2 regions of the Francisella adeliensis genome follow, and region 2 is predicted to be linked to the other one. Evidence: riboswitches for the same ligand, from Rfam matches in the RefSeq annotation. Region 2 holds a riboswitch; the other holds the start of a gene.

Region 1 (12,703 bases), 770 kb from region 2:
ATATGCTTTTTCAGGATCAGATACATAATTATATTTGTTATCTGAAAATACCGTTGCTATATTACCATTTAACATCATTTGATATATTTTATTAGATTCTCTGCTTAATAAATAAGATTTAATTAGAATGATTGAAAATAAGAAAATAATTGTTACTACACCCAAATAATATATTTTTGGAAATATTCTTAAACCACTTTTTCTTTCTAAAATCAAAATTCTGACAAATATCTCTAATGAGATGAAAATCAAGAAATATAAAAACAGAACAAATGAATACATATGATCACTATAAATATTTACCTGAAAAAAAGCTTCCAGTCCAAATTTATATATATCAAAAAGATTCAAACTAATAAAGTCAGATACATTATATAAGCTCTGGTAAAGGAAACCATATATGAATCCAACATATAAAATAAGGATATTTATACCAGCAAAAACTTTTATTTCTAAATTATCAAACTTAGAGACGAGCTCTTTAAAAAGAGAAAGAAAATCTAAAAATAAATTCCACACAAGTGAAGGATTTAGCATAATAAAAAAGACTTTTTTACGTAGCTTTTTTATATAAATTTTACTTATATTTTTATTTTCATTGCTTTTTAACCTTTCTCTACAATTCTTTATAAAGATCACCCTTATAAAACGTTTTATAGTTGATATGTAATATAAGAAAAATGCTAACAATAATGATAATGCTATTAATAGTATTAAAAAAATAATTACTGTAAACAGTAGCATATACTAAAACCTTTTATTTACTAGATATTTTATTAAAATCAAAACTCATGATTAAATTCTAAGCATTGACCTCTTTGGTCGCTGACTACCTTACCTTTGTGATATTTCACAACACCGCTGATGATAGTGGTTTGAACTTTTGATTTAAATGTGCGACCTGCAAATGGTGTCCAACCACACTTATAGTGACTGGTTTCATCACTACGCGTATGAGGTTCTTTTAAGTTTACAAGCACTAAATCAGTTGTAATACTGAAGACCATCATTAATTCAGTAACCATACAGTTTTCCAAACAATCCATCCGTTATGGTTAGTATTATTTATATAAATAAAATAGTAGGGTCTATTTTTAACCGTGGTTAAATGATTTTTTTCTTTGTCAAATCTACTATGTAGTTCAGCAGAGTCATCATAAAACTGAGAATAAACATCTTTATTGCCATACTCGAGTAACCTATATCTTGTATCCCCCTCATATCTTGACATAAACCCATAAAATGGTGTCTGGCTTAATGAATTCGAAATAAATGCGGAATATGGAACCTGTCCAATAGTATTAAATTCATTAATGCCATATTTGTTTTTGACATCATAAATATCAACTGTCAACCCATAAAAGATGGGTTTTTCAAACTCTTCTTGCAATTGTTGGATATTCCCAACTCTAGCACTAAAAATAAAGCATGCGAAAAGTATTGGTAATATAACAATTTTAGCAGCATTTTTAAAACTATGATCACAAATAATATAAATAAACATTATAACCACAGGGAAGTACATATAAACCCTTACTTGGAAGAAATCCATTTGATAAGCTAACAATACCATAAAACCCAGAGAAGATAATATAACCAGCAACAGACTAATAGAGCACCCAAAAATGAAAGAGATATTTTTATGGGTAAATATATGATTTAGAAGAGCAAGACCCATTAAAAGAATTGCCGGAATAATGAATATAAAATTAATTTTCCAGAAAGACATAAAAGGTGTAAATGCATGGTAGTAGTTTTTAAATATATCTAATGGTAGAGCAGATGATATTGATAAAAGAGAAGATCTACCTTGTGTAACATGTAAGAAAAGTTGTTTTTCAATAAAGTAACAAACTGTTACTAGGAAGAAGATTAGAAAACCTTTAATTAAGTACTTTCTAATATCTCCTTTTGTTTGAGGGTTACTAAACATAATCAATAAATCAATTGCCATTAAACCAAGAAATAAATTATATGCGGTCTGATAAAAATTCATACTTATGAATAAAAGAAGAATCTTGAGGAAAAAACACTCTTGTCTTATACAAAAGCCTAGAACACAAAAAAAAACAGCTAGAGCCATACTAATACTATCAAAACGGTATAGCATATTTTGAATAAAAAAAGGATTAGCTATAAAAATTGATGCTAACATGAATGCTGTTTGTTTATAGGTGTTAGCAAAATGCAGGTACACAAGTTTTGCTGCAACACCAATGAGTGCAATTGATATAATCCAATTATATGGTGTTGGGTCGATTACAGGTCCTCGAGTAAGAGAGTACATTTTGCCTATCAAGTATGTTAATGGCCGTCCATCATTTAACCACCAAAATGCACCTGTCTCTAGTCGATGTAAATCATCTGTATAAATTCCATGCCCATAAAGTATAGGGTAAAAAAATAGCAATGAAATAAGCATCAAAAGTAATGCTTTTTTACCGTCAAATGATGACCAATCTAAGACACTATTACTATAATTTTTTAGATTTTTAATTACTGACATGATTTAATATAGTTAGAAGTCTACTTATTAGGAATAATATCAAAAAACATTATTATTTAGTATATGTTTAAGTGTGGTTTTGAATTTTTTTAAACCTTTTAAAGAAGTTGATGAAAATTATAATTTAAAACTCATGATTAAATTCTAAACACTGACCTCTTTGATCACTGATAACTTTACCTTTATGATACTTCACAACACCGTTGATAATAGTTGTTTGAACTTTTGATTTGAATGTACGACCTGCAAACGGAGTCCAACCACACTTGTAGTGACTGATTTCATCAGTACGCGTATGAGGTTCGTTTAGATTCACAAGCACTAAATCAGCGTGGTAGCCTTCACGGATAAAACCACGATCTTTAACCTTGTAAACTATAGCTGGAGCGTGGGCAGTCTTTTGTACTACTTGCTCAAGAGTTAAGAAGCCATTGTGATGATGCTCTAGTACAGATATAAGAGCCTCTTCAACTAATGGTAAGCCAGCAGGTGCTTTAAAGTAAGTACCTTGCTTTTCTTCCCAAGTATGTGGAGCGTGATCTGTTGCAATTACATCGATAGTATTGTTCGCTACACATTCTAAAAGCTTCAACCTATCGCTTTCTTCTTTTACAGCAGGGTTACACTTTATCAAAGAACCTTTTTCCGCATAGTCTTTGCGTGAGAAGAATAGATGATGCGCACAAACCTCTGCTGTGATGCGTTTTTCTTCTAGCGGAATAGTATTATCAAAATGTACCATCTCTTCTGCTGTAGTTAGATGAAGTACATGAAGTCTTGAGTTGTATTTTTTCGCAAGTCCTACTGCAAGCTCTGATGACTTAAAGCAAGCTTCTCTTGAGCGAATCTCTGGGTGTAAGTCAAACGGTACATCTTCGCCGTATTTCTCACGAGCTTTATTCTCAAGTTCTGTAATCATTGGAGTATCTTCACAATGAGTTACTATCAGAAGTGGACTGTTTTTAAAGAAGCCTTCAAGAGTTTCTTTGTTATTGACTAGCATATTACCAGTTGAAGCACCCATGAATATCTTAATAGCACAAGCATCATTTGGTTTCAGGCGTTTTAGCTCTTCGACATTGTCATTTGTAGCACCTAAGTAAAAAGCATAGTTAGCATGAGATCTAGCAGCAGCTCGCTCTTTTTTCTCAGCTAGTCGCTCTACAACTGTTGTAGCTGGGTTTACATTTGGCATCTCCATATATGAAGTAATACCACCCATTACAGCAGCTTTTGACTCTGTCTCAATCTCGCCCTTATGCATAAGACCCGGCTCTCTAAAATGCACTTGATCATCTATCATACCAGGCAATAAATGAAGTCCTGTAGCATCAATTACCTTATCAACTTCTTTTGAGATGTTTTCAGCAACTTGAGCTATCTTGCCATTCTCAACTAAGACATCTGACTTAAAAGATTTACCTTCGTTGACAACTGTAGCGTTTTTTATGAGTAAACTTTGATTAGACATTTCTCTTTCTCCTTTTTCAATTCCTAGATGAAAGTATAGCAAAAAAATGAGTTACTTATTATAGGGTTTTAGGAAATCTACTTCATGTATTTGTTTTGATTAATCACATTAGCCATTCACTAGCTTTTTTTGCTTCTCTAATAATTTTTATTTGTTGATTTTTGTATATAACTTCGGCAGGTAGGGTATGACATAAGAAAAAAGGCATACTTTCAGTAAAACCATATGCTCCAACTTGTTTGAATACAAGAGTGTCGTTTGGTTTAGTGGTTTGAGGTAAATCAATACTTCCTAAATAGTCTATGCTAGTGCACAGGGGTCCATGTAATTCCATTGTATTTTTACTGTTATCATTTCTATTTAGATTAAATACAGGGAAAGCTTGCTTACTAACAAAAGGACGAATTAAATGATGGCTACCACCCTCAAGTACAAGTAGGGTTTTATCATAAACATTTTTTTTATCAATAATCTGAGTTATATAAACACCACATTCACCAACAGCATAACGACCCAATTCAAGCCAAAAATCTATTTGGGAATATTCGGTTTTTAGTTTATCTAAAGCGGCTTTTATATCTTTGATATTAAGTTTTTCGTCTTCATTGTAGTAAGGTATTCCAAGTCCACCACCAAGATCTATAACTTGTAAATCAATCTTAATTTCAGATGCTAAGTCAACTAGTGAATGTGTAATAGTTTTCCACAAATCAAATAGCTTACTCGAACTAGTAATGTTTCCCCATTGGAAGCAATGCAAACCAATGATGTTAAGGTGTTGGTTATTATTTTGATTAGTGCTAAAGTACTCTTTCCATGCTTGAGGAGGTAGACCAAAAGGTGTAATACTATCGCCACCAAGAACATTCTTTTCGCAAGAGTTATCCCATCTTAATTGAACTCTAAGTAATGCCTTAACCTCTATATTATAAAGCTTAGAAGCTTTGGATAAATCTGCATATTGCTGGGTACTTTCTAATACAAAAATACGCACACCTTTTTCCAAGAAATAGCAAATTTGATTATAGGATTTAGCAGGGCCTGTATGTAAGATATTCTCAGGGTTTACATTTTGTTTGAGTACTTGGTCTAGCTCACCGATACTAGCAACATCAAAATTGATACCTTGTTCAGAAACAGTTTCTATAATACTGGATAAGGGGTTTGCTTTAACTGCATACCAAAGCTTAATAGGTAAAGTTTTGATGTTTTTTAGATTACTTTCCAACTCTTCAAGATCATAAAAGAAAAAAGGAGACTCTATATCTTTTGTAAGTTTATTTAAATTATCTTTGTGTTGTTCGATAGAAAACATCAGCGTAATGCCTCCTCAAGCGAAAGAGACTTATCACTTTTATCATCACGATATTTGATAATTATAGGACAATACATTTGTAGATTATGCTCTTTACCCCATTTTGTATTTACTGGTCGAGATCCTGGGATTACAACAGCACCTTCTGGGATTTTTTCACCTTTTTCTAACACTCTTTCATTTACACTATCATAGACAGAAACTCCTTTTGATAAAGAAACAGATGGAGCTATAACAGCTCGTTTACCGACTACGATACCTTCAACAATAACAGCACCAGCACCAACAAAAACATTATCTTCAATAATAACTGGGCTCATGCCTATAGGCTCTAAAACTCCTCCGATTTGAACGCCTGCAGATAAATGTACATTTTTACCTATTTGTGCGCATGAGCCAACTAAGACATGACTGTCTACCATTGTCCCTTTATCTACATAAGCACCTGTGTTTATATAAGATGGTGGCATGATAATTACAGATGGAGCTACATAAGCACCCGCGCGAACAGATGAACCTCCAGGCACCATGCGAACTGCATCTGAGGTGTTAAATTTACGGGGAGAGAGGTTGTGCTTGTCTACAAAGCCTTCGTAAATTCCATTGAAATCTTTATTTTTACCAGCTTTAAAAGCATCTAATATTGCTTGCTTAACTTCAGTGTTAGCTTCCCAGTTACCATTAGATAATTGGTTAGCTGCTCTTATTTCACCTTTTTGTAATTGTTCTAAGTTTTTTTCCCAGCTCATTATTTCTTCCTTGTGTGTTTATATTGATTCATAGTAGGTATTTATTAATGTATCGGCATCGTTAACGTTCTTTATGCTGTTGAGTTCATTAGCTATAAGAGGGGCTCTTAATGTATTTGATTTGATTATATCTTTGTAGGCAAGCCATACTTTGACAGGTATAGGATTAGCCACCTCAAAGCAAGCAGCTGTAGCTTGCTTCCATAGCTGAGAAACTTCATCTTTGATTGTTTTACTTGTACTTTCTTGAACATACTTTTTTGCCTGCTGTGGCCATATATTTGATATAACAGATATTAAGCCAATAGCTCCATTATCAACAAGTTCAGGAAGAATGGCATCTTCACCACTATACATTTTTAAATTAGGAGCAATCTTTGTGTAGTTCGCAAAACGCTCAAAATCACCAGACGCTTCTTTCATTGCCCATAAGTTTTTATGGTTTTTTAGGTTTTCCAATGTGTCATAGCTTAAGTTTACCCCTGTTCTTGATGGCACATTATATAAAATACATGGTTTTTGAGCAGTATCTAATAATGACTGAAACCAAGAAGTTTGCCCCAAAGTTCCTGGTTTAGCATAAAGAGGAGTGACTAGTAAAAAACTATCTATTCTTTGATTATTACAAAAATTTATCCATTTGATCTGTTGGCTAAGTTGGTATCCTCCGACACCTACCATTATTGGAGTGTCTAATTCTAATGAACATGTAAATTCTACTACTTTGCATTGCTCTTCAAAGCTTAATGCAAGTGCTTCACCAGTACTTCCTAGAATTAAAATCCCACATTTTGAATTTGCTTGAAATCTTAATAGTTTCTCAAAACTAGTGTAGTCTATTTTACCATTTTCATCCATTGGTGTGATTATAGCGGTATAAAGATTGTTGTTAATATCCATTTATAGCTCCTCTAACAAGTGTTTCAAACTGATGAAATCCTTTAGTATCTGGGTGTTGAATAATATACTTAGCAGTCCAAATAGCTCCTTGAGCAAAAAGTTTGCGATCATGCGCAATATGTTTAAATTGTAAACTTTCATATTCATAATCAATTCTAAGATCATGAATGCCTTTTACATCACCAGTACGAATAGAAGAAATCGGGCATTCATCCACATTAGTCCATTGTTGCCAAGATACTGCTGTACCACTTGGAGCATCAAGTTTTTGTGTGTGATGAGTTTCCTCTATACTATATTGAGCATTAGGGATTAAATCCTTGATTTTTCCTAAAGACTCGAGAGTTTCTTTTATAAAAACCATAGATAAACTAAAGTTATTTGCTACAACCCATGTCTTTTTGCTGATATTGATATTTTCAATAAATTCTTTTGAATATTCAAAACCAGTTGTCCCACAAACTATAGGGGTCGTAGTATTTAGAAGTATTGACATTATATTTGTGAGTGTATCTCTATCAACGAATATGATTGCAATATCAGCGTTATCTAACTTTTCTGAAGTAACAATATTCTTTGAATCAAATATTTCAGAAATATTATCAGCGCCTAATATGTCGACTACAGCTTGGCCTGTTTTGCCTTTTCCAACTATTGCAATTTTCATATAGAACTCCTTTTTAGATTAAAAAACTGGTCGTATATTTTTCTTATAATTTTGGGAGCATCATTTTTATCAACTAGCAGGCATATATTGTGACCACTAGCTCCATGACTAAATAAGCGAATATTGTATTCAGTTAATTCAGAAAAAACGCGAGCACTGATATTCTTTGTTTGGTGAATATCGTTACCAACAATTGCAATTAAAGATAAATCTCTATCAATCTTAACTTCAACATTACCTATTTCATTAAGTTCATTTAGTAAGCTTGGTGTTAATAATGTATTACCAATAGATTGACTACCTATGTGATCTAGAGTTAGTGCCACACTAATTTCACTTGTGGTGACTAAGTCAACGCTAACTTTATGCTGGGCTAATATATTAAAAACTTTAGCAAGAAACCCTTGAGCATGTACCATGTCATAACTTTTTATAGTAAGTAAAACTTGGTTTTTACGCTCAGCTATCGCACGAATAACAGGCGGATTTTGTTGGTTTTCTTTTGAAATCCATGTCCCAGCTATAGTCGGGTTAAATGTTGACCCTATAAAAATATCGATGTTATTATGTATTGCAGGCCATAGCGTGCTTGGATGAATGATTTTTGCACCAAAAGTTGCTAATTCAGCCGCTTCATTAAAAGTTATTTTCTCGATTGATGTCGATTCTTCTATAACTCTGGGATCAACTTGGTATATACCAGGGACATCAGTCCAAATATGTAAAGCAGATGCCTGTATCGCTTCAGCAATTAGTGCAGCTGAATAGTCACTACCTCCTCGTCCAAGAGTTGTGGTTTGTCCAAAACTATCTGAACCTATAAAACCTTCAAGAATGACAATATTTTCCTCAATTAGAGGTAGTAAATGTTGTTGAGCATGTGTTCTAATTTCTGATGTAAGAGCTTTTGCTTGACCGAAGTGACTATCAGTTTTAATAATGTTTTTTGCACTTAGATGTAAAGCAGGTAGGCCAGAGTTTTTTAACGATTGAGTCATAAGTGTTGCAGATATAAACTCACCAAATGATAATATCTCATCAGATAGTTGAGGTGTTTTAAGTCGTAAAGACATTTCAGCTAGTAAGTTTAAGTCTTCTAGAATATTATCGATTTTTATAGAAGTTTCTAAGTCATTAATATTTTGTAATATAGGCTTAGTTATATTTTTAATTTCTTCAATAATCTGAGTGATTGAGTCTTTCGTATTACATTGTGTTGCAAGTTGTACTAAAAGATTTGTAACACCTGATTGAGCACTTACAACGACAATCTTTGTTTGTGGTGAGTTTTTTATAATTTCAATACAATGTTTGATTGAGTTTGTATTAGCTACACTAGTACCACCAAATTTTGCAATAATGAGTTGTTTATTCAAGGAAATTCCCTCCAAATATTTGCTAGTGCAGGGAAAATAGATTTTGCAAAGGATAGTGCTAAAACCGAAGCTCCCCACGTATAATTAACGTGACAGTTCTACTACCTTTCAGTATTAGACCCAAGAATATAGCCAATAACTTCTACATTCTTTCGGCATAAAATCTAGCAAATCAACCATCTTTAAGTGTTATTACTTTCAGGTTGGGGCTATAGATTACGCTCCTCTTCTTAAGAATAAGTTGATCTTAGAAAAACTTATTATGAAAATGAGTTTAGCATTTAAGTTTAAAAAATGTCAAACATAATATGGCAGATATTTTAGAAAATTTAGAAGGGACTTTTAGAATGCTGTGTTTAAACAGATATTAAGTACTCGTCTAAGAGGTTCGGCAGCCCCCCAAAGAAGTTGATCGCCAACTGTGAAAAGTTGGATATGTTTTTTAGAAATGCTAGTAATTTTTAAGCGACCTACTGCAATATCCAATGAACCTGAAACAGATAGTGGAGTCAAATGTTTGGCAGTATCTTCGGGCGTATTAGGTACAAACTTTACATATTCATTTGCTGATGAAATAATAGTTTCTAGTTCATTTAATGGATACTCTTCTTTTAGGTGTATTGTGAGGGCTTGGCTATGTGCTCGAAGTACAGGAACTCTTACACAAATGCCATCTATTGGAATTATTTCTTTTGAGTTTAGTATCTTGTTGAGTTCGGCTTGAGCCTTGTATTCCTCTCTGCTTTGACCGTTTTCTAATAATGTATCTATGAATGGAATTAGGTTAAAAGCCATTGGAGCCATAAATTGAGTACAAGAGAAGTTATCATTTTTTGTTTGAGAACGGACATTTTTTTCTAGCTCTAGCGCATCTTTAGTATTTAAGCTTTCACTCATAACTTTACTTTGCTCTAAAAGTTCACTCATAGCACGAGCACCAGATCCAGAAACTGCTTGGTAGCTCATTACAGATATAGACTCAATAAGTTGAGCTTTCAGCAAGCCATGTATAGCTAACATCATTAAGCTAACTGTACAGTTACCGCCAATAAAGTTCTTAACACCATCATTTATTGCTTGCTGGATATTTGATAGATTAATAGGATCTAAAGCTATTATGCAATTATCATCCATACGATAATTAGATGCGGCATCTATCCAAAAACCTTGCCAATTATTTGTGCGAAGCTCAGGCAATATCTTTTGGCTATATTCACTACCTTGACAAGTAACAATAATATCCATTTCAGCTAGTTCTTTAATATCATAAGCATCTTTAAGTAAGTGTTTATTACCATTTATCTCAGCTTCTTGACCTTGTTGTGAAGTCGTGAAAAACAAAGGTGTGATTTTTTCAAAATCATTAGATTGTGCCATTCTGTTCATAAGTACAGAGCCAACCATACCTCGCCAACCTATAAAACCAACGGTTTTTTTATTTTTAGTCATAAATTTATAGCTTTAGATTTTAGATGTCTATATCTTGGCAGATAAAATAAATATTGAAAAGAATTTTATGCCTTAATTTTTTTAAATAGTTGAAAGAAAATTTTTGAACCTACTAATTGCTTCTTTTAAAGTACTCATCTCTGCAGCTGCACTAATTCGAACATATCCAGGAGCACCAAATGCACTGCCATGTATTGTTCCTACTGATTTTTTTTCTAAAAGTTGTAGGCAGAATTCCTCGTCAGAGATGTTCATTTTAGATAATATTTTACGTATATCTACGAACACATAAAAACCACCTTGAGGAATAAATATTTGTACGTTAGGGATGTTTTTTAATGCATCAGTTACATAACAAATACGACTATAGTATGCATCCACCATATACATCAAATCTTTTCTATCTAGTCTCATTGCAGTAGCAGCTGCAATTTGCGAAATAGAGCATGCGCATGATAAAGATTGTGATTGAAATTTTTTTACCGCTTGTATTAACTCCTTCGGAGCGATTATATATCCTACTCGCCAACCAGTCATAGCATAATTTTTTGAAACACCATTAACTACAATTGTACGTTGTTTAAGATGAGGAGATACCTGAGTAATGGTTATTGGGGTTTGTTTCCAGTAGATTTGATCATAAATTTCATCACTAATTAATATAATGTTCGGATATTTATCCATAAGCTCAGCAATAGCAAGTATAGTCTTTTTTGAATAAATAGTTCCGGATGGATTGTTTGGAATATTTAATAAAATTGCTTTAGTTCTTGCAGTGATTAAACTTTCTAACTTATCAATGTCTGGTTCAAAGTTATTTTCAATATCGGTTTCTAAAACAATTGGAACACCTCCAGAAAGTTTTATCATATCAGGATAAGATCCCCAGTATGGTGCCATATATATGACTTCGTCACCATCGTTTATCGTACAGTTAAAAACATTGTGCAAGCTATGTTTTGCACCTGTTGTTACACAGACTTCATCGAGAGCATACTTGATTTGATAATCTGTTTGATATCTATCAATGATAGCCTGCCTGAGCATTTTGTAACCATCAACAGTAGTGTATTGAGTGACATTCTCTTGTATAGCTTCAATACCTGCTTGCTTAACTATAGCAGGGGTATGAAAACCAGGTTCCCCAACATTGAGAGAGAGTATTTCTCTTCCCCTATCCTTAAGTTCTTGAACTTTAGAGGACATTGAGGCTGTTGCAGAGGCATTTATATTTTTTATTCTGTTACTGATTTGTATCGGCATGGTTTAAGACCCTTGGATAAGTTAATGTTATTTTTTAAGTGTAGTAAATAAGAGGTTTTAGAAGCTTGAGAAAGATTATAGCAATTGAATATAAAATCGCTAGATTTGATTTGTTATCTTTTTCAGCAGCTCTTTGGATTATAATTGAAAGTTGGACGTTATAGCATTCAAATAATGATATGATACTTGCTAATTAGAAGCTAAAAATAAATGATATGAGTGGAATTGAAACTGATAAGGTAAATAATGAATATTGGCTCGATCGTTGGAAAAATAATGATGTGGAAAATTTTTGTCAAGAGTCAGCGAATGAGTTTTTAGTTAAGCATTTTTCGAAATTAAAAGTGGATAATAATTCATTGTGTTTTATCCCAATGTGTGGAAGTAGTATAGATATTTTATTTTTCTTATCTAAAAATATTAAAGTTGTAGGTGTTGAGATTTCAGAAAAAGCTGTTAAATCTTTTTTTACGACAAACCATATAGAGTATGAGATTTTAGATCAAGAGGGTTGTAAGTGCTATAAAGGCAGGAATGTGAGCATATATGTATCAGATATTTTTGAATCACCTAGAATTGCTCAAAAGTTGCCAAATATTACTATATGGTATGATAGGGGTGCATATATTGCTTTGCCGAAGTTGTTAAGGTCTAAGTATGCGGAAATGATGAAGAGTGTAACTACAAAGCAAACACAAGTGCTTCTCCTAGTAATGGAGCATGATAAAAAAGTCCAAGCTCCTCCTTTTAGTGCTCTTCAAAATGAGTTAGAGAATAATTTTTCTCCAGATCTTGAGTTTAAGCTGATAGATGATCAGCCAAGGGAAGATATTCCTGAGTATAGACAAGCTGAAGGGATGACTTTTCAGAATTATGAAACGTATATTAGATAATTGAAGTTTTATTTCCCTACATTAGACTCGGGAGCTTCATTATCTAAATTGTTTTTATTGCAAGGGCAGTCACATCCCGTACCACAGCCTTTATTTCCTTTTTTATGGTATTTA
Region 2 (12,703 bases):
TCATAACTCTTATTAGCTGAAATTACGCACTATACTTAATCGAGTAGACAAACTCTAATTACTCAATGCATTTGCCCCATTTAAACTGTATGAAAACAGTTAATTCAATCATACTTTTATAAAGAGCCTAGAAATAAATACTTATTAATTACAATAAGACTTACTTATAAACCACTTGAGCATTATAGTCCCCGTCTACAAAACGGAATTCACCATCTAGAGCTTTTATAATTCATTTTATAAGAAATTGGTTTCAGAAATATAGATAGAGATATTAAATTTGATTATAGATCTTACAAACAAGGTTAAGACATGAAGTTCTCAACACCATCTTTAAAATCAAAGCTGTGCTCTGCTGTAATATGTCTTACAGTTTTTGTTGTAGAACGCATTACTACACTATGAGTAACTGCAAAAGAACCACGAAGTGGGCTTTTAATACGCTTTACACCTTGAAGCATATTACCGTCAGTTACACCTGTTGCAGCGAATATAATATCACCTGAAGCAAGATCATCTATATCGTATTTTTTATCAAGATCTGTAATACCCCACTTATGTGCTCTTTTAATTTCAGCATCATCATGGAAAACAAGTCTTGCTTGCATTTGTCCACCTAGACACTTTAAAGCAGCAGCAGATAACACACCTTCAGGAGCACCACCTGTACCTATAAACACATCTATACCAGAACCTTCCGTAGCTGTAGCTATAACTCCAGAAACATCGCCATCATCTATAAGTATTACTCTAGCTCCACATTCACGAGCTTCTTTAATAATACTTGCATGCCTTGGTCTGTCCATAGTACATACAACTAACGCTGACATATGAACTCCTTTATACTCAGCAATTCTTTTTAGATTATCTGTCACAGAATCATCAAGATCAACTATGCCTTTAGGAGCAGTAATGCCACCTACAGCAATTTTCTCCATATAAACATCTGGAGCATTTAAGAAACCACCTTCATCAGCCATTGCCAATACAGTTAGCGCATTAGCACCACCTTTAGATGTGATTGTAGTTCCTTCAAGTGGATCCAAAGCTATATCAACCTTACAGCCACCAGCACCAACTTTCTCACCAATATACAGCATAGGAGCTTCATCCAGCTCACCTTCACCAATAACTACAGTACCATCAATATCAACGTCATTAAAAGCCTTTCTCATTGCATCAACAGCCGCCTGATCAGCAGCTATCTTATCACCTCGACCCATTTGTCCCCAAGAAGCTAATGCTGCCAACTCTGTTATTCTTACTGCTTCAAGTGCTACTTTTCTGTTCATTGATATATCCCTTCTGTGTTTTTTACTATTATTTGATTATAGGTTTTACAAAATCTTCTATTGTTACTTTTAGATCAGTAAGTTTGCCATGAAAAAAATGTCCTACATGATTTTTCTTTACTAATGTCAAATCTGAGTTCACCTTATTTAGCACAAAATCAAAAACTGATGATGCTCTAACCGTATCATCATCTATACCCTGTACAACGAGCCACTTAACATCCCTAGGTTGAGGATAACTAGTAAGATCAAATCTGTCAACAGCTGGCGCTACAGTAACCAAGATATTCGTTTCTAAAATGCTCGAAAGCCCTTTATATGCGATAGCTCCACCAAATGAGAATCCACATAAAATAATCTTTTTAAATTGGGTATTAGTTTTAATCCAATCATATACAGAAAGTAAATCCTCAAGCTCTCCAATCCCATCGCCATACTGACCTTCACTATTTCCAACCCCACGATAATTAAATCTATAAGACTCAATGCCAAGAGTTTTCATTGCTCTTGAAATAGTCGTAACTACTTTATTATGCATAGTCCCTTGATATAGTGGATGAGGGTGACAGATTATAGCAACAATATCTTCACTAGAATTTTTTACTTCATCATGAGCTACTTCTAGCTTTCCAACATTACCATCAATCAAAAAAACACTCATCTTGCACCTAAGATTCTGAAGTTAAATCACAGTCTTCTAACTTTATAAGCTTGGTCTTCTTAATATATTTATAACCAAAGTATAATGCTACAAAGCCAAAAAAACCTACATATGTTGTTATGAACTCAAATAAAAGACTAGCCCAACTTCTATCATAATTAGAAAAAATCACACCTGCTTGGCCTAATATTATTATAGATACAAGTAGTAATGCGAATATAGGCGCAAAAGGGAAGAATTTTGCTACAAATGGAAGATCTTTAAGGTTCTTACCTTGCTTAATATAAGCTCTTCTAAAACGATAATGACTTATAGCTATAGTAAACCAAGCAATAAAGCCTGCTAAACTAGAAATATTCACTAATAGACCAAAAAATCTATCTTCCCCAACCAACGGTTCAAAAATAAAAGCTGATCCAATCAAACATGTTGCTAATAAAGCATACATTGGAGTTCCATTAGAATTAGTTTTTGCAAAAAACTTAGGTGCTTGATTAATTTTGGAAAGATGCCACAAAACTCGGGTAGCACTGTACATACTAGCATTACATGCTGAGATTATAGCTGTTAAGATGATAACATTCATTATAGTTGCTGCCGAACTTAAACCTATATCTTGAAAAACGATTGTAAAAGGACTAGCAGAAACATCTTCACTAGCTGCCCCATTTATTAAAAACGGGGCATTATATGGGATAAGTGTACTAATAACAATTACAGCCAACACATAAAACAAAAATAGCCTCCAAAATGTTTGCTTAATTGCTTTTGGAATTGAAGTACTGGGATCTTTGGCTTCTCCTGCTGTAACACCTATAAATTCACTACCTTGAAATGAGAATCCTGCTATCATAAATACGGAAATAAAGCCTAGCCACCCATTATGAAAAGGAGCGTCTCCTATATGCCAGTTATGAAAACCAATACTCTCATGATTACCAACCAACCCTAATATAGATAAAAATCCTACTACAATGAATATAATAACTGTAGAAACCTTTATGAAAGACAGCCAATATTCAAACTCACCAAACACTCTGACAGACAAAAGATTTATAATAAAAACTAACGCAAAAAAGCCTAGTCCCCATAGGATAATTGAAGTACCAGGAAACCAGTACTGCATTACTACACCAGCAGCCACAATTTCTACAGCTATCGTAATCGCCCAGTTAAACCAATAACTCCACCCTGTACTGAAGCCAAGAGCAGGATCAACATAACGAGTAGCATATTCACAAAATGATCCACTCACAGGCCTATGAGCCGCCATCTCACCCAAGCTAGTCATTAAAAAATAAACCATCACCGAAATCACAATATATGCAAGCACTGTACCTCCTGGGCCTGCATCTGCTATTGCACCACCAAGAGCTAAGAATAGTCCTGTACCGATACAACCGCCTAAAGCTATCATCGACATATGGCGGGATTGTAAACTTCTATTTAACTTTTCTGACATTTATACTATCCTTTTTTTAACAATTCATACTTAAAATTTATTACTAAATAAATTCTCTGAAAGCTTTCAAAAATCAAGAGGCTGAGACCCTGCATATATTTATGCTAAGACCAGAAGCTCTCCACACTCAAGCAAGTGTGACAGTTCTAACACCTTTCAGTACTAGACCCAAAAAATCAAATCATAACTTTTTGACTTTTTTCGGCATAATCTCTAGAAACATAATCATCATTAAGTGTTATGACTTTCAAATTAGTTCTATAGAATTACGCATCCTCTTCTTTTAAAATTATCTGTGGTAAAAAACCGACATCACTAAGTGTAACATAGCAGACCAAAAGCTGTCAAACTGACCTTCTAGCATCAAGTCTCAACAGAAGGTTTCTTTCTCTCATACATAACCCAGTAAATAAGCCATGTACAAATATAGACAAACACCCCACAGAAAATCACATCACTAAAGAAGTGTCCTCCTTGTGCCATTCTCATCCAACCTAACCCTCCTCCAGCTAATATAGCTGCAGTAAAAGCTACCAGTTTCTTTTTACGAGTCACTAAAAGTGGCATAAATGCAAACAACCAAAACCCCATTGATGCATCACCACATACAAAAGAGCAGTTTTTACCACATTGATTGGATATAACAAATGGTTTTTGAAAAACCATATCACCAGAGAATTCTTGCACCATAACAGGTCTAGGCCTACCCCAATGATCTTTAAATATATAGTTAACGACCAATCCTGGTCCTATCCACAAGCAAACTGCAACAAAAAAAACTTCTTTGCGATGCTTAATCTGAAAACATTTGATAAATAACGACCCTAGGAGAAAAAGAATCACACCAATAGAAAAAAATATTGGAAAGAATCTAGCAAACCAGTGTAAAAATCCAAGAACCCCATCATAACCACCAACAAAACCTTGCGTTGAAGGATCATAAAAATGACTAGCTACATCTATATCAACATTAGGGAAAATTAAGAAAAATAGCCATACCAAAAAACAAACTACTATACCAAGTGCAACATGCATTTTCGCCAAAATATTTCTCCTTAGCTATCTTAAGATATTTTAATTTATAAAGACTCTAACATTTTTATGCTTTTTTTTGTTAGAATATCCTTTGATTTTATTAACAAGCTTAACACCTATATTCTATACAAAACCATGACAGATAGTAAACATAAAAATACAAATCATGCAGTTGGAAGGCTTAAAATTGCTTTAGTCCTAATATTAGCAGCTATAGTAATCTATCTTTTCATTGCTCTTTTCACTTTTAATATCAATGATGCTGGCTGGAGTAGTATCTCTTCAGAAACTATCACAAAAAATTATGCCGGCCCTGTTGGAGCGTATATTTCTAGCTTCCTACTAGCAATATTTGGTGTAATTGCTTTTTTAATACCTTTTTTAATAATTGACATCATCCGAGTGCTACTCATAAAACCTAAAGACGAGCAGCTTAGCTATGTTATGTTTACAATCAAAATCATTGGAATAGTCATTTTCATCCTTTCATGTACTGGTCTTGCTGAATTATATTTAAGCTTTGCAAACTATTGGGTTCCTCAAAGATCTGGAGGTATTCTTGGATATGAGAGTGCAAAATTTGTAGTTAAATACCTAAGTACTGTTGGTGGATCTTTTACTCTCATCATAACTCTTTTTGTTGGACTAACTCTTTATTGTGGAAATTCTTGGTTAAACTTAATAAAAGAAGTGTCAAAGTTAATAACTAAAACTCTTGCATATATTGCTACCTCTAAACCTAAAGAAAAAGATAACATTAATAGGATTGATGATTTTGAGGAATTTAAAAATAAATCCTCCAACTTATCAAAAGATGAAAAAGCATCAACAAACATAAGTTTAGATAATAAAACAGATCAAAGTGTACAGCAAAGTGATGAAGATACTTTTAGAGAAATTTTAGGTCACCCTAACAACGATGAAGAACTTACTTTTATAGATAATAAATCCTTTGAAGAAGACTCAGAAGAAAATATAGTTAACGGATCTGAACATGGAGGTTTTGAACCTGTAGTTCCAGAAGAAATAGAGTCAACTGAGACTAAAAGATTCGATTCCTTTGAAGAGTTTGTAGAAGCTACTCCAGCCCCAGTAATGCCTAAAGCTAAAACTGAGCAACCATTAAATAACCAATCTGTTACACAGAATAATCCAGTTAACAATGCAGTTACTACTAGAGACAACTTTAAAAAAGTTGGACTGCCGTCAATTGACCTACTCTTAGAACCTGAAGATAAAAAAATAGTTGTATCACAGCAAGAACTCAATGAAACATCCTCTTTACTAGAACAAACCCTAAATGACTTTAATATAAACGCTAAAGTTGTAGGTGCTTACCCAGGCCCCGTAATTACAAGATACGAAATAGATTTAGCTCGTGGAACTAAAGTAAGCAAGCTTGTTGGCATATCTCAAGATTTGGCTAGAGCATTATCAACTACAGCTGTAAGGGTTGTTGAAGTAATCCCAGGCAAGCCTTATGTAGGTCTTGAATTACCTAATCCTACACGTGAAATGGTTCGTATTAAAGAAGTCCTAGGCTGTCCCGAATTTTTAGACTCTAAATCCCCAACACTAATGGGAATAGGTGTTGATATATCTGGTAAACCAACTTTTGCTGAACTTGCTAAAATGCCACATCTACTAGTAGCTGGTACAACAGGTTCTGGTAAATCTGTAGGTGTTAACTCAATGATTATAAGTATGCTTTACAAATGTACTCCTGAGCAACTTAAATTCATTATGATAGATCCAAAAATGCTGGAACTTTCTATCTATGATGGTATCCCTCACTTACTTACGCCTGTAGTTACAGATATGACAGAGGCTGCTAATTCTCTTCGCTGGTGTGTAAAAGAAATGGAACGCCGTTATGCATTAATGTCTGCAGCTGGTGTAAGAAATATTGCCTTACTAAACGATAAAATTGAGCAAGCTGAAAAAGATGGTCGCCCACTTAAAGACACAATGTTTATTAAGATGAATCCAGAACGAGCACATGAAGCACCAATACTTACTAAGATGCCATATATCGTAGTTGTTGCTGATGAGTTTGCAGATATGATAATGGTAGTTGGCAAAAAGGTGGAAGAACTTATTGCTAGACTCGCACAAAAAGCTCGTGCTGCTGGTATCCATATTATATTAGCAACTCAAAGACCTTCAGCAGATGTGGTTACAGGACTTATTAAAGCAAATATTCCAACAAGAATGTCTTTCCAAGTTTCTGCAAAAATTGATTCTAGAATTATGCTTGATCAACAAGGAGCTGAGCAGCTCTTGGGGATGGGTGATATGCTATATCTAAAACCAGGTTTAGGAGCTCCTATGCGTATCCATGGTGCTTTCGTCGATGATAACGAAGTACATAAGGTTGTTGATGCTTGGAAAGAGTATGGTGCTCCTGAATATATTGAAGATATCTTAGAAACTAGTGAAGATGGTGAAAATGGTTCTAGCGGAGATAATGGTAGCAGTGAAGATCCTCTATACAATGATGCTGTTGAAATTGTAATCAAATCTCAAAAAGCTTCTATTTCTGCAGTGCAAAGAAAATTAAAAATAGGCTATAATCGTTCAGCTAGACTTATGGAAGAAATGGAAGATAACGGTATAGTTTCCGAAATGAACCAAAATGGTATGCGTGATGTACTAATAAATAGGGAACAATAATGAAAAAAATAATCCTAACTATATTTATCACACTTCTAGCTACAACACTTTTTGCTTCTCCTACGAACGATTTAATTTCAAAAATTAAAAATATCAACTCAATGTCTGCTGACTTCACACAAAAACTTATCGATGGTCAAAATAACAGCAACAATAACTCAAAAGGTATAATGAGCCTTAAAAAACCTGGTGATTTTAAATGGGTTACAAAAACCCCAAACAACCAGCAAATAGTGTCAAATGGTGCAAAATTATGGATTTATGACGCTGATTTAGAACAGCTTATTATTAAAAAAGTTTCTAATAATATCGCTCAATTTCCTTATTTAATTTTACTATCTAAAAATGCAAATAACTTAGATAAGTTATTTAACATAAAAGAAAAATCAGAAAACACTTACATCCTAAAGCCAAAAGATGATGAAATGATAAATAGCATTACCATTAAATTTGATAGTAGTGGTGAGCTAGAATGCTTAGAGATCTCAACATCTTTACATCAATACACTCAAATAAAATTTGATAATGTAAAAATGAATACCTCAAATATCAAAACTGAGGATTTTAATTTTAAAACTCCAAAAGGAACTGATGTAATTGATGAGACCAAAGCTTAACACTCGCCCTGATACAAAATGAGATATTTGTCGTAAAGGAGTTTATGTCTAATTTAAGTATCTACTTAGGGTTATATCTTCCATTCTATTTCACCAAGATTATTTTTCTGTAGATAATCATTGGCTAAAACAAAATGTCCACAACCTAAAAACCCTCTATATGCAGATAATGGCGATGGATGTGAAGACTCTAGCACCAAATGCTTAGATGAATCAATCAAAGACTTTTTTTTGCGTGCATGAGCACCCCATAACATAAATACAACATTTTGCTTATACTTAGAGATTTTCTGAATCATAGAATCTGTAAAAGTCTCCCAGCCAATATCTTTATGGGAATTTGCATTGTGAGCTTCAACAGTAAGAGTAGTATTTAGCAAGAAAATCCCCTGTTTTGCCCATTTTTCAAGATTACCATGAGTTGGGATTTGAAATCCTTCAACACTAGCTTCCAGCTCTTTATACATATTGCGCAAAGATGGCGGAATGTCGACACCTTTTTGTACAGAAAAAGCTAGCCCATGAGCTTGATTGTAATTGTGATATGGATCCTGCCCCAAGATAACTACTTTAAGATTATCAAATTCTGTTAATTTAAAAGCATTAAAAACATTTTCTTCAGCAGGAAAAATAATTTTACCCTGCTCTTTTTCAGCCTCTAAAAAAGAGAGTGTTTGCTTAAAATATAGTTTTTGCTTTTCTTGTGAAATAAGATCTAACCAATTCATTAGGACACTCCTAGAGAGTTTTTTGAAATTTCAGGAAAATATTAGTTGTAGAAGATTATTTAATTAAAGCTTTATAAATAGAATCTTTCAACTCAAGTCTTTGTTTTTTAAGATCCTCAAGTCGGACATCTTCAAACTTACCAGTGCTTTCTAAGTTGAATACTTCTTTATCTAAATCCTCATACTGTTTCATCTGCTTACTTACATGATGGTCGGCTTTGATATTATGAATTTGTGCTTTTAGTTCTGGAAACTCTTTTATTAATGGATGATGCTCTAACATATGAACTCCTTTTACATTGTAATGTACTTTACACAATACCACCAATATTACTAAATTTAAAGGCTCACAGTAAATATTTGAAAAGTAAACTCAAACATCAAAAGACTGTCGATTTAACAAAAATAAAAAAACAAAATAAATAAAAAAGTTATTTATTAGCTATTGCTCGATAAGTTTCCATTACGATAGCATCTGTAGGATCCATCTCTAAAGAGACCTCATAAAGCTTTTTAGCAATATCATCATAAGCAGGTTTTGTAATCCCTTCTTGATCAAGTAGATATTCAACATATCTTGTAGCTCTATCTATCAGCTTATTATTGCCTGGTGTTACAAAAGTCATGATATTACTAGTGAAACGACCTAGTCTAGCCATTACAAGTGTAGAATGGCTATTCATCACCATTTTTATAAGCACTTGAGAGCTTAATTCAGACATATCTTTATACTTTATCTCTAATTTTGTATCGGCATAGTTTATAACAAACATATTTTTAGCACTTGATACTTCAATTACTTGATGATTAGGCAACACACTTCTTCTTTCTAATGCTTGTAAAGATATATCAAAACCTTGTAAGTTTTTAACACCCGTTTGCTCTTTTGAAAAGTCCCACTCTAGCGTTCTAGGTTCATGGTTAAGAACTTGATCCCACACATTTTCTTTGGCACTGTCTTTCACAGCTAGATAACAATAACTTGAAACAGGGTTCTGATGGTTTGTATTTTCAAAAGGATTTACACTAAATGTTGGTGTGCGTTCTGTTGTATCTGTAAGTACAGTTAAACCTAAGTTACTATCAGTAAGGTAAGTTGCATAGCCTCCTTGCTTATAACAATTAGATTCAAACTGTGTAAACTTAGCAACTTCATTACAATCAAGATTTCTTAACGCATCAAGCAAAGCATCGCACTCTTTAGCGTAGTCAATATCTTCAATGATAGAAAATAATGCCAAACCAACAAATAGCGTTTGTACAGAAGTTGCTTGCATTCTTGTACTTCCGGCTAATGCCATCGAACCAATTTCAATACAAACATTTTTTACATCATCCGCTTTTATAAGATCATCCGAGCGTTTCACATTAGCTAAAAGTTCATCACCATTACAATAAACCAACCATGGATTATATTTTGAATGCTCTCGTGCATACTCAACTGTTGAAAGTACGAAAGGTGTTTCACCACCCTCTGTAACACCAACCATCATATCCTGCTCTGTAAATCCAAGTTCTTTTATGTGGCGAATAGCATACTCTTCATAATCTTCAAAACCTTCAACAGAACGAACTAAAGCACCATCACCACCTGCCATGAAGCCAATTACTTTATCTTTTAATTCAGCTGGAGCCCTACTTTTCCATAAACTTTCAATAAACATCGCCAAACGACCAGTTGCACCACAACCTGATATATAAACTCTACCTGATTGCATTACTTCAATTAAATCAGCTTTAAGCTCATTAATTTCCGCACCATACTCTTTAACTTTAGTTATCGCATCAATATCTACCGCTCTAATCATCTCTACAGCTTTACCTAGACCCGAATCTGCCATTTCGGCAAGCCCTACTGTTTCAGGGTTAGGTTTTTCTGTTGTTAAGTGACCTAGTTTGAATTTTTCACGATTGTCCCAAAAAAAATTCCAGTCTTTAATAAGTGCCATTTTTTATACTCCTATGTTATACATTTTTATATTCTCTAATAATTCCTAATATTTTTTAAACTTTGTTCAAATAGAATTTTTCCATTTTCAAAATATGTTTCAAGCTGGCTTTCCAAATGATACTGCCCTATATCGTAACTATCATCTAGCACTATTGTTTCATATTCACCATGCTGATTTTTTATCAAATCTAGTCGCCCTTTTTTAGACTTTTTATTAGGGTCTGTAATAGGGTTTTTCGATACTGTACAAAGCTTACCATCTTTTATAATTGCAGAACATTTTATTGCAAACTTAAATGAATCACGATTAAGAGATGACTCAAAGTTACCTTGTAACAATGCTCCACCCATACCAAATGCAATATTCTCAGCTGAATATCTGTGCTCTTGCATTGCTAAAAGTATCTCTTCTATAAGATTAATATTTACTCCATCTCCTTGGATAAGTGCAACATTTTTAATAACTTTGTAACCTTTAGAGTTGATTGTTACACCAAAACCTTTTTCTAGCTCCTCAAGTGCATATAAAATATTATCTAAAGCATCTCCTGAATCTGGTCTGATAACTAAATTTGCTTTTTTCTCAGCTATCTTATCTTTGAGACTAACCCAAGTTTTTATTGCTTTTTTAAAATCCCAGCTATCTGAAACGCAACCATATAGTACACTAGCATCACCAAATTGCTCTATCATATTTTCAAAAGCTTGTTTTTCACACTCTGAACCTTCACCCCAACTTGTAATAGTTGAATGCTCACTTGCTGGTATCGAAAAACCTGCCATTTGCTCATCATAATAATCTTTACAAACTCTCAACCCTGCTAGTGTGTCTGTGCCCATAAAGTTAGTCAAATGAGCAGCTCCACCTATTCCTGCTGACTCTTCAGATGAAACACCTCTATAACCAAAATCATGAAGCATAAAATTTAGTTTATCTAGCGTATCTGACGTTTGTTGAAGATACTTTTTAATAGTTTCTTTTATATTTGAGCTTATTGAAGCGACTGTTGTTGGGTACCATACTTTTAAAAGCAAAGTTTCCAGCATACCTGGTAACCATGCAAGCTCTTCATCTGTACTTTCTATAGTCATTAAGACATTGTGTGTTGGCACCATTGAGCCCTCTCTCACAGCTCTTACCCTAACTGGAAAATAACCATTATGCTTTTCTAAAACTCGTTCAAAACCTTTACGGTAAAAAACCAAACCATGAGCTTTCAAAACTTTTTCAGCTTCATCAATCATAGCTAGCGTTATTGGTTGGCTTAGATATTTTTTAAGATAATACTGTAATCCAAAAAACCTGGTAACACTTCCAAGATAAGCATTTGCCACACCTCTACTTTCCATATAAAAATGAGTGTATGTAGTGTTTTTAGGATACTGATAGGGATGTGAGTGCTTATAACTATCTGTCATAAGAATCAAATTCGAAGGATTCATAATACTAAATTAAACAACGATAAAATAAGCTTGTAAGATAATTATAAACAGATAGATATTAAGAAGGAAATATTTTTAACCTTTAATGTTTCTTTCGACAAGTCTTAAAAGGTTTTGCATGTATTCTAATGAAACTTTTGTTTTGTCTAAAAGAGGATTATATTCTGCAATTTCAAAACAAACTAAACTGCCAAAATTAATTTGTCTAATAGTGTTATAAAAAACTATTGAATCTATACCATCTTCAAACGGCGTACCGACAGCATCAAGATTTGTTGAATCAAGACCATCCAAATCAAAACTAATACCAACATTTCCATTTGTGATTTTTTCTAAGCGTACAAACTCTTCTAAGAAGATCTTTTCAAAATTCTTAGTATTTAAATCTTCTTGATAATAAATTTTAACGCCTAAGCTGTCAAGCAACTCTTTTTCTGGAGCCTCGTAAGACCTTATCCCAAAAAACACTATATTTTCAGGTTTTAATTTTGGCTCATCATTTAATATTTTCTTCAACTCATCATGACCATAACCAAGTAGATGAGCAACTGGCATACCATGTATATTGCTAGTATATGAAGTTCTGGTCGATGACTATCCAAATGTGCATCTATCCATATCAACCCTAACTCATTATTTTGCTTTTCTTCATGTTGCCATAGCACAAGAATGATCTCCCCCAAGAACTAAAGGAAACTTATTCTTATCAAGTAAGTCTGAAACTTTCATTGCAACTTTATTAAAGTATTTTGCCATAGTTTCAACTTCTGATCGACCACCAATATAATTAAGAATCTGAGAGTCTATTCTTCTATCCCTAAGAGCATCTAATAAAACATAT

The links. Region 2 has a riboswitch for lysine ahead of CDH04_RS07535 (amino acid permease). Riboswitches for the same ligand answer to the same signal wherever they lie in the genome.
Positions count from the first base shown of each region.
Region 1: another riboswitch for lysine. It lies ahead of lysC (lysine-sensitive aspartokinase 3); the one in region 2 lies ahead of CDH04_RS07535 (amino acid permease).

Region 1 is NZ_CP021781.1:271,271-283,973, forward strand. Features, by position in the region: gene CDH04_RS01365 (hypothetical protein) at 1-537, opposite strand, end outside; partial or broken gene CDH04_RS01370 (dihydroorotase) at 783-986, opposite strand; gene CDH04_RS01375 (glucosyltransferase domain-containing protein) at 1,010-2,506, opposite strand; gene CDH04_RS01380 (dihydroorotase) at 2,631-3,977, opposite strand; gene CDH04_RS01385 (PLP-dependent decarboxylase) at 4,081-5,292, opposite strand; gene CDH04_RS01390 (2,3,4,5-tetrahydropyridine-2,6-dicarboxylate N-succinyltransferase) at 5,292-6,041, opposite strand; gene dapA (4-hydroxy-tetrahydrodipicolinate synthase) at 6,060-6,941, opposite strand; gene CDH04_RS01400 (dihydrodipicolinate reductase C-terminal domain-containing protein) at 6,931-7,608, opposite strand; gene lysC (lysine-sensitive aspartokinase 3) at 7,605-8,984, opposite strand; lysine riboswitch at 9,044-9,221, opposite strand; gene asd (aspartate-semialdehyde dehydrogenase) at 9,327-10,433, opposite strand; gene CDH04_RS01415 (pyridoxal phosphate-dependent aminotransferase) at 10,515-11,696, opposite strand; gene CDH04_RS01420 (class I SAM-dependent methyltransferase) at 11,912-12,589, shown strand; gene CDH04_RS01425 (hypothetical protein) at 12,598-12,703, opposite strand, start outside.
Region 2 is NZ_CP021781.1:1,558,342-1,571,044, forward strand. Features, by position in the region: gene glpX (class II fructose-bisphosphatase) at 306-1,292, opposite strand; gene CDH04_RS07530 (alpha/beta hydrolase) at 1,321-1,953, opposite strand; gene CDH04_RS07535 (amino acid permease) at 1,961-3,415, opposite strand; lysine riboswitch at 3,522-3,703, opposite strand; gene lpxF (lipid A 4'-phosphatase LpxF) at 3,779-4,450, opposite strand; partial or broken gene CDH04_RS10135 (DNA translocase FtsK 4TM domain-containing protein) at 4,586-5,117, shown strand; partial or broken gene CDH04_RS10140 (DNA translocase FtsK) at 5,651-7,123, shown strand; gene lolA (outer membrane lipoprotein periplasmic chaperone LolA) at 7,123-7,740, shown strand; partial or broken gene ung (uracil-DNA glycosylase) at 7,812-8,480, opposite strand; gene CDH04_RS07560 (HP1242/YdcH family protein) at 8,524-8,751, opposite strand; gene CDH04_RS07565 (N-acetylmuramic acid 6-phosphate etherase family protein) at 8,900-10,417, opposite strand; gene CDH04_RS07570 (nicotinate phosphoribosyltransferase) at 10,453-11,862, opposite strand; partial or broken gene CDH04_RS07575 (arginase family protein) at 11,938-12,703, opposite strand, start outside.